2 regions of the Oerskovia sp. NPDC057915 genome follow, and region 2 is predicted to be linked to the other one. Evidence: predicted binding sites of a transcription regulator. Region 2 holds the regulator's gene; the other holds the start of a gene.

Region 1 (4,405 bases), on a different contig from region 2:
GACGTCGGTCCTGCTGCAGCTCGCGTTCCCCGGCTCGACCGACGCGATGCTCGCGCTCGCGGCCGAGCGGGGCGTGCCGGTCGTGCACGTCCCGGTCGACGAGGGCGAGATGGGCGCGACGATCAAGCGGGCCGCGGCGTGGCGCTCGACGGCGCTGGGGCTGCGGGACCGCTTCGCACGAGACACCGGCCCGACGGCGTAGCCAGGCCCGGGCGGCGGCCCTCGGCACGTGACGGCGCGTGACGGCGCGTGACGGCACGTGACGACACGGGTCGGCGCGGGTCGGCTCGGACGATGAGCGACGCCCGCGGCGTCCTGCCGGGTGCCCGCGCGCGGTCTACGCTCCGAGAGGGGCACGGCGACGGCACGACACGAGGCGAGGCAACGCATGGCACGCAGGACGATCGTCATCACGGGAGCGAGCGACGGGATCGGGGCGGCGGCAGCCCGGGCGCTCGCCGAGGACGGGCACGAGGTCGTGGTCGTGGGACGCTCGCCCGAGAAGACCGCCGCGGTCGCGCGCGAGCTGGGTGCCGACCACTTCGTGGCCGACTTCGCGCGCCTGGCCGAGGTGCGGTCGCTCGCCGCGCAGCTGCGCGACCGCTACGAACGGATCGACGTCCTCGCGAACAACGCGGGCGGCATCATGGCCGACCGTCAGGTCTCCGAGGACGGCCACGAGCTGACCTTCCAGGTCAACCACCTCGCGCCGTTCCTCCTCACGACGCTGCTGCTCGACCGGTTGGAGGCGAGCCACGCGAGCGTCATCAGCACGAGCAGCGCCGCGCACCGGCTGTTCAGCGACTTCCACGTCGACGACCTCGAGTCCGAGCGGTCGTACGCGCCCAACACCGCGTACGGCAACGCCAAGCTGGCCGTGAACCTGTTCACGCGCGAGCTCGACCGCCGGTACCGCGCGGCCGGGATCTCGGCCGCCGCGTTCCACCCGGGGGTCGTCGCGACCAACTTCGCGGCGACGTCGACGAGCAGCATGCGCGTCATGTACCAGACGGTGCTGAGCCGCTTCCTCACGTCGTCGGCCAAGGGCGCCGACACGCTCGTGTGGCTCGCGACGACGACCCCGGGCGTCGACTGGGAGCCGGGGAGCTACTACGTGAAGCGCAAGGTCGCGACGACCCACCCGCTCGTGGGCGACGCACGGCTCGCGGCCGACCTGTGGGACCGGAGCGAGGCGATGGTCGCCGCCGACGGCGCCCCGGGAGCCGCGGCCTGAGGCCTGGGCCCCAGCGCCCGGTGCCGAGCATGCGGTGGGCGTCGGGATCTGCCCGGATGCCGACGCCAACCGCATGCTCGAGGAACGGCAACCGCATGCTCGCGGACGGGCTGGCGGGTGCCGCCGTGCGGGCCGCAGCGGCCACCACGGCCGCATCGGCTGCGCTCCGCCCCTCCCCGGACAGCACGACGGGCCCGGTGCTCTCGCACCGGGCCCGTCGACTCACCTCGCCACGGGCCGAAGGGGGGTGACCTGCGGCGGGGAGGTCTGGAAGACCGTCAGGACGCGGAGGTCGTGACCTCGATGCGCTGCGGCGTCGTGCCGGCGTAGACGCCGGAGACGGTGACGGTCAGGACGCCTGCGTCGTACCGGGCGCTGATGGCGCTCGCGTCGGCGGCCTGCGGGAGGGTCACGACGCGGTGGAACGCGCCGTAGCGGACCTCGCGGACGCGACGGCCCTCGGCCTCCTCGGCTCGCTCGTCCTTGCGCTCGCCGCGCACGACGAGCTTGCGGCCCTCGACCTCGACCGTGACGTCCTGGGCGGGGTCGATGCCCGGCAGGTCGAAGCGTGCGACCAGGTCGTTGCCGTCCTGGAAGACGTCGGCGTGGGCCGGGACGCCTGCCACGGGGCGTGCGGTGAGCAGGTCGCGCAGTGCGCGGTCGAACGCGGGAGCGGTGGTCAGGGTGGTCGTCATGGTGACTCCTTCAGTCGTGATGGAACCTCTGACGGGTACAACTTGAGTCACCCACGCTCAATTCCAAACCGGCGTTCGCCCTGGACGAACGAAGGGCTCGGCCCCTCGCGGTTCCTCGTCGCGACTACTCGCACCCCACCCCGTCGCCGTCGCGGTCCAGCTTCTTGCTGTACCCGGGTTCCCCGACCCGGATCGGCGCCTTGCCCGCGGCGCGGACGGCGTCGCAGTTCGCGTAGGACACGGCACCGCCACCGCCCCCGCCGACGATCCCGGCGGGCGCTTCCGGCGTGGTCTCCTTCGGTGTGCTCGACGAGGTGCCCGAGCGACCCGTCGCCGCGCTCCGCGCCTGGAGGTCCGCCTCGGCCGCGGTGACCGCGCCCTCGCGCCCCTCGACGGCCGTCACCCGGGCCTGGAGGTCCGCTTCTGCCGTCACGGTGGCCGCCTCGCGGCTCGCGAGCTCGGTCTCCTTCGCCACCACGGCCTCCTCACGTGCCGCGAGGTCGGCCTGTGCGGTGCCCAGCTCGTCCTGGGCGGTCGTGAGCGCCGCGTTGTCCTCGTCCAGGGCGGCGCGAGCCTCCGTCGCCTCGCCCAGGGTGGCCTCGGCGGCGGCGAGCCGAGAGCCCGAGGTTCCCGTCCCCATCATCAGCCCGACGATCAGGAAGGCGAGGCACAGGAAGGCGACGAGGACGATGCGCCGCGTGCGGCCGTCTCGGCGGGCGACGGCGTCGGGGCCGCCGGCCGCGAGTCCTGCCAGGGGGAGCAGCATCGTCTCCTCGCGGGGCTCGGCGGCCTCGTCGTCGACCCAGAGGGGCCAGTCGGCAGGCTTCGCGGGCCAGTGGGGGTCGGGTGACCAGCTCGGGTCGGGGGTCCACCCTGCCGGTGGGGTGGGCCAGCCAGGGGGCGGGTTGAAGCGAACGGTCATGTGTGTGGCTCCTCGTCGAGCGGGCACGCGCACGGCGGTGCCGGTGTCGACCGCCGGTCGGTCGACACCCGGAGGCTAGGGGAGCGGACCCCCTGGCGTCAGCATCCTGGAGGGGGTGAATTCCCCCCGGCGCGGACCGTGACCCGTCAGGCGCCCGGGACGCCCAGCACCGCGACGAGGAAGTCGCCGTCCTCGGCGAACGGCCGCAGGTCCCACGTCGAGAGGGTGAGCTGGACCTCGAGCCCGGCTTCGGCGGCGTCGGCGAAGAACGCGTCGAACGCGTATCCGCGTCCGGCCCCGAACCCGACGACGGCCCGCCCTCCCGGCGCCAGGTGCGCCCGGAAGCGGCGCAGCACCTCGACCTCGGTGCCCGGCGCGAGGAAGGTCACGACGTTCCCTGCGCACACGATCACGTCGAACGGCTCGGCGATGCCAGCCGCGGGCAGGTCGAGTTCGGCGATGTCGCCGACGAGCCACGTCGAACCGGGGTGGTCCGCCTCGGCGGCCTCGATGAGCACGGGGTCGACGTCGACGCCCACCACGACGTGACCGCGCACCGCGAGCTCGGCGCCGACGCGCCCGGGCCCGCTGCCGGCGTCGAGGATGCGGGCGCCGCGGGGAACCATCGCGTCGACCAGCCGGGCCTCGCCCGCGAGGTCGGCGCCCTGGGCCGCCATGGCGCGGAACCGCTCGACGTACCAGGTCGAGTGGGACGGGTTCACGGCGGTCTTCTGCTCCCAGCGGGTGGGGTTGGCCTTGCTCACCGGTGGCTCCTCGGGGTCGGGCGGTGTCTGACGGGTCGTCCAGGTCGGGCGGTGTGCCGCTCGGCGGCCGGTGCGAACGCCGCCGCCGCAGCTTCGACCGTACCCCCACCGGGTACCGACCTGGTGACCGTCCAGTGCCGACCCGTCCCGGTCTCAACGGCCGGACCTCCCCCCACCCGCCGACCACGAGGTTGCCAGCGGTCGAGGACGGGATCGAGGTCGGCATCGGCGTCGGAACGACCTCGACCCCGTGCTCGGCACCCAGCGGCCTAGCGGCCGAACACCTCCAGGACCGGCGTCTCGCCGTCGACGAAACGGACGAATTGCCCCACGGTCGACGGCGAGCGCAGGGCCTGCGCGACGACCAGGGCGACGTTGCCGCGCGACGTCCTGCCCTCGTGCGCGTCGACCGTGATCGTGCCGGTCGCCTCGTCGTTCGTCAGGGTGCCGGGGCCCAGGATCGTCCAGTCGAGGTCGGTGCCGCGCAGGTGGTCGTCGGCTGCGAGCTTGGCGTCGGCGTACGGGAAGAAGCTGTCGTCCTCCGCGATGCCGTGGTCCGGCACCGAGCCGATCCACGACACCATGACGTAGCGCGAGACCCCCGCGGCGGCGGCCGCGTCGATCGAACGGATCGCGGCGTCCCGGTCGACGGCGTAGGTCCGGTCGGGGTCCCCGCCGCCGGCCCCGGCGGACCACACCACGGCGTCGTGCCCGCGCAGGGCCTCGGTGATCTCCTCGGTCGTCGCGTTCTCGACGTCGAGCAGCACCGGGGTGCCGCCGAGCTCCTCGA
Region 2 (4,405 bases):
TGGCCGCGCTCCTGCCGGTCCTCGACGACATCGACCGGGCGCGCCAGCACGGCGAGCTCGACGGCCCGTTCGTCGCGATCTCCGACAAGCTCGACGCGAGCCTGTCGAAGTTCGGCATCGAGCGGTACGGCGTCGTGGGCGAGGAGTTCGACCCGACCGTCCACGAGGCGCTCATGCACCAGGTGGACCCGGCCGCGACGTCGGCCACGGTCAACATGGTCATCGAGCCGGGCTACCGGATCGGCGAGAAGATCGTGCGCGCCGCGCGCGTCTCGGTCGTCGGACCGGAGTAGAGACGACGGTGGGTGCCGGGCCCTGCGGGACCGGGCACCCACCGTCCCGGGACGCCCGACGGCGGAGCGCACCTTCCACGTGAAGGTGACCTCCGCCGTCGGGCCCCCGGGAGCACGACCACTATCGATGTAAGCACCACGACCGGCCCCGGGGCCGGTGAGACCTATGAGAGGAGGCGCCTTGACCGGTCAGGACTGGATCGAGAAGGACTTCTACGCCGCGCTGGGCGTCCCCAAGGATGCCGACGACGCCGCGATCAAGAAGGCGTACCGCAAGCTGGCCCGCACCTATCACCCCGACCAGAACCAGGGTGACGCGAAGGCCGAGGCGAAGTTCAAGGAGATCGGCGAGGCCTACGCGGTCCTGTCCGACGCCGAGCAGCGCCAGCAGTACGACGCGATCCGTGCCATGGCCGGCGGGGGCGCCCGCTTCTCCGCAGGAGCCGGCGGACCCGCCGGTGGGGCCGGAGGGTTCGAGGACATCTTCGGCGGCATGTTCGGCGGCGGTGGCGGAGGCGGGGGAGGCCGCGTGCGGTACTCCACGCAGTCCGGCGGTGGCGGCGGCTTCGAGGACATCCTCGGGTCGATGTTCGGCGGCGGGGGATCCCAGACCGGGTTCCGCCCCAACGCCGGCTACCAGCGCCCGCAGCCCGGTGCCGACGTGCAGTCGAGCGCGACGCTCGGGTTCCGGCCGGCGGTCGAGGGCTCGACCGTCAACGTCACGACCGAGGGCCGCACCATCACGGCCCGCATCCCGGCAGGCGTGCGCGACGGCCAGAAGATCCGGCTGCGCGGCAAGGGGCGCCCCGGCGTCGCGGGCGGAGCCCCCGGCGACCTGGTCATCACGGTCCACGTCACGCCGCACCCCGTGTTCTCGGTCGACGAGAAGCACAACCTGCGCCTGACCGTCCCCGTGACGTTCGCGGAGGCGGCGCTCGGCGCGACCATCGAGGTCCCGACCCTGGACGGCAGGCCCGTCAAGGTCAAGGTCCCCGCGGGTACGCCGTCGGGCCGCACGCTGCGCGTCAAGGGCAAGGGCGTGAAGACGGCCAAGGCGACGGGCGACCTGCTCGTCACGATCCAGGTCGTCGTGCCGCAGAAGCTCTCCAAGGCCGCCAAGGAGGCCGTCGAGGCGCTCGCCGCGGCGACCGACGGTGAGAGCGACGTGCGCTCCGACCTGTTCGGGCGCGCGGCCGAGTAGCGAGCAGGACCGACCAGCAGGCACGAGGAGCAGCGAGGAGGAGCATGGCCAGGAACGAGGCTCCCACGGGGAGCCAGATCCCGTTCAACGCGTACGACGACGCCCCCGTGCTCGCCATCTCGCAGGCCGCGACCCTCGCCGGGATGCACCCGCAGACCCTGCGCCAGTACGACCGCCTGGGTCTCGTGACCCCGCGCCGCACCATGGGTCGCGGCCGCCGCTACTCCCAGCGGGACGTCGCCAAGCTCCTCGAGGTCCAGCGGCTCTCCCAGGAGGAGGGCATCAACCTCGCGGGCATCCGCCGCATCCTCGCGCTCGAGGAGCAGGTGAGCCGGCTCGAGTCCCGGCTCGACGCGCTCTCGTCGCAGCTCGAAGGAGGGCGCGTGTTCGCGGCCGGGGTGAGCGGCGACGTCGTCATGGTCCCGCGGGGGCGGCGCGTCCGGCGGACGACGGCGGACCGGGGTACGGATCCCGGCCGCGGCGGCGGCCAGGTCGTCGAGTCCACCGAGACGCGCGCGCTCGTCCTGTGGCGGCCCGGCCGCGGCTCCTGACCTCGGGAACCGAGGACGCGCACGCGGACGGAGAAGCGCCCGCACGACAATTACGTGCGATCCGCGTGACGTAAAAATGGCGGAATTCCGCCGAAGTGAGTGAGGCCTTGCTTCCTATACAGGGGACGTTCCAAGGAATACCGTGAAGGAGATGCACGGTCGAACGCCCCCGTCCTTCGAGCAAGGAGAAGTCCCATGAGCAGCCTGATGGAGATGCCCCAGGTCGTCGAGTGTTCGATCGACGGCTGCGGATACAACCACGAGCACGGCTGCCACGCCGGCGCCGTGACGATCGCCGCGCACGGCAGCGAGGCCGAGTGCGCCACGTTCATCCCCCTGACCTCCAAGGGCGGTCTGGAGAAGGTCATCGCCCACGTCGGCGCCTGCCAGCGCGGCGAGTGCTCGCACAACGAGTCGCTCGAGTGCAACGCCTCCTCGATCCGCGTCGGCGCCGGCCCTCAGGGTGCCGACCACGCGGACTGCCTGACCTACAGCCCCCGCTGACCCTCGCGCCGTCCCCCCAGCGCGATTCCCCACGACGCCCCGCTCGTCCCTCGCCGGACGACGGGGCGTCGTCGTGCGCGGGGGCGCCGTGGAGCGAGGGCTGCGGCCTGCCGACGGCGCGCTGACCGTGGGGCGTGCGCGGACCGCGGCGCGCGCGGACCGCGGGGGAGTGGCCCGTCGGGCGCCCTCAGCGCGAGAGGTCGTGGAGCATGTGCGCGGCATCGGCGTGCCGCGGGGGCAAGGGCTCGACCCAGATGCGAGGCGGACGTCGCAGGATCGCGGTCACCCCGAACGTGAGCGCCGTGCGCTCGATCCTGTGCCGCAGCTCGGCACGCACCGGACCGACGTCGGCCGTACGGGTGCAGAGCGCGGCATAGATCCCGCCGCCGAGCGTCGCGACCGGGTGCCCGAGGCCGAACGTCTCCGTCAGGACCTTGCCCATGGCCGCGGCGCGGGCGACCTTCTGCCATCCGTCGATGCGCTCGATCGCGACGTCCACCAGGACGAGGCAGTGCGTCGCGGAGGCCGGCGTCCCCGAGCGGTCGGCCTGCCCGTACGTCTCCTGGAGGCGCTGCACAAGATAGGGCACCGTCACCAGGCCCGAACGAGGGTCGGTCGTGGGCGGAGCGCCGGGGACGACCTCGTTGCCGACGGCCCACCCGGTGCTGACTGCCCGCAGCACGGTGACGTCGGGGGCCGTGCCCCACAGGTCGAACAAGCACGAGAGGTCGTCGATCGTCTCGCCGATGCTGATGCCGTCACGGCCACGGGCCTCACCGAGCCGCTCGGCCGCAGCGGCAGGGCACCGGGAGTCCGTGAGCGCCTCGACGAGCGCCTCGACGGCAGGGTGGTACCAGTCGCCCGGCCGCAGCCAGACGCTGTTCGTGCTGGCCGCCTGCCACTCGTCGAGCAGCGAGGCGACGGCTGGCTCGGGGTAGCCAGGTCGTAGGTCCATACCCATGAGACGTCCGAGGTCGGTGCTCATGACGCGACAGCGGCCGTCCGGTTTCTCTTTCATCCACTCGACACACCGAGGGACATGCAGCACATTCCGCCGGTTCTGTCATCCTGACAGACGGACAAGACGGGCGAATCTGCGGTGAGACGTAGGTAACACCGCCGATTTTCCCGTCTAGGATGAACGGGAGGGCCTCACCTGCTGATGGGGCGGAGTCAGAGGCGGTAGGGCATGACGCAGGTCGACACGTCGAGGGACGATGCCTCGACGAGCGATGCCGAGCTGATCACCGCCGTCCGTGGCGGTGACTACGCGGCGTTCGGCGCGCTGTACGAGCGGCACGCCGCTGCGGCGCGCACCGTGGCCCGCCAGTACGTGCGCTCGGGGGCCGACGCCGACGACATGGTCTCGGAGGCGTTCGCCAAGGTCCTCGGCATCCTGCAGTCGGGGGGCGGCCCGGACGTCACGTTCCGCGCCTACCTCTTCACCGTCGTCCGGCGCCTGTCCTACGACCTGTCGAACGCGGGTCGCCGCACGCAGCCCACCGACGACATCGAGACCTTCGAGAGCGCGTTCGGGCCCATGGCCTCGACCGAGGACCCCACGCTCCAGGGCTTCGAGCGCTCCGTCGTGACCAAGGCCTACCAGGGACTGCCGGAGCGTTGGCAGGCCGTGCTCTGGTACACCGAGGTCGAGGAGATGAACCCGGCCCAGATCGCGCCGCTGCTCGGTCTGACGGCCAACGGCGTCTCGGCCCTCGCCTACCGTGCCCGGGAGGGGCTGCGCCAGGCCTATCTCCAGCAGCACCTGACGGGCGCGAGCAGCGCAGGGTGCGAGAACGTCAACCCCCTCCTCGGGTCCTACGTCCGCGGCGGGCTCGCGAAGCGGGAGACCGCCA

Evidence for each region. The regulator HspR, encoded in region 2, represses chaperone genes until heat shock. The targets are predictions, from matches to a motif close to AAGTTGAGTCNNNNNGACTCAACTT.
Region 1: ACFVQ3_RS12040 (Hsp20/alpha crystallin family protein) is a predicted target of HspR. The motif match lies at 1,969-1,993, and genes of this name have one in related genera.

Annotation. Positions count from the first base shown of each region.
Region 1 is NZ_JBHVOS010000016.1:28,577-32,981, forward strand. It holds gene ACFVQ3_RS12030 (hypothetical protein) at 1-202, shown strand, start outside; gene ACFVQ3_RS12035 (SDR family NAD(P)-dependent oxidoreductase) at 389-1,234, shown strand; gene ACFVQ3_RS12040 (Hsp20/alpha crystallin family protein) at 1,513-1,929, opposite strand; gene ACFVQ3_RS12045 (excalibur calcium-binding domain-containing protein) at 2,054-2,851, opposite strand; gene ACFVQ3_RS12050 (class I SAM-dependent methyltransferase) at 2,998-3,615, opposite strand; gene ACFVQ3_RS12055 (SDR family oxidoreductase) at 3,885-4,405, opposite strand, start outside.
Region 2 is NZ_JBHVOS010000012.1:40,192-44,596, forward strand. It holds gene grpE (nucleotide exchange factor GrpE) at 1-293, shown strand, start outside; gene ACFVQ3_RS09755 (DnaJ C-terminal domain-containing protein) at 475-1,494, shown strand; gene ACFVQ3_RS09760 (heat shock protein transcriptional repressor HspR) at 1,539-2,045, shown strand; gene ACFVQ3_RS09765 (DUF1540 domain-containing protein) at 2,241-2,549, shown strand; gene ACFVQ3_RS09770 (hypothetical protein) at 2,737-3,534, opposite strand; gene ACFVQ3_RS09775 (sigma-70 family RNA polymerase sigma factor) at 3,739-4,405, shown strand, end outside.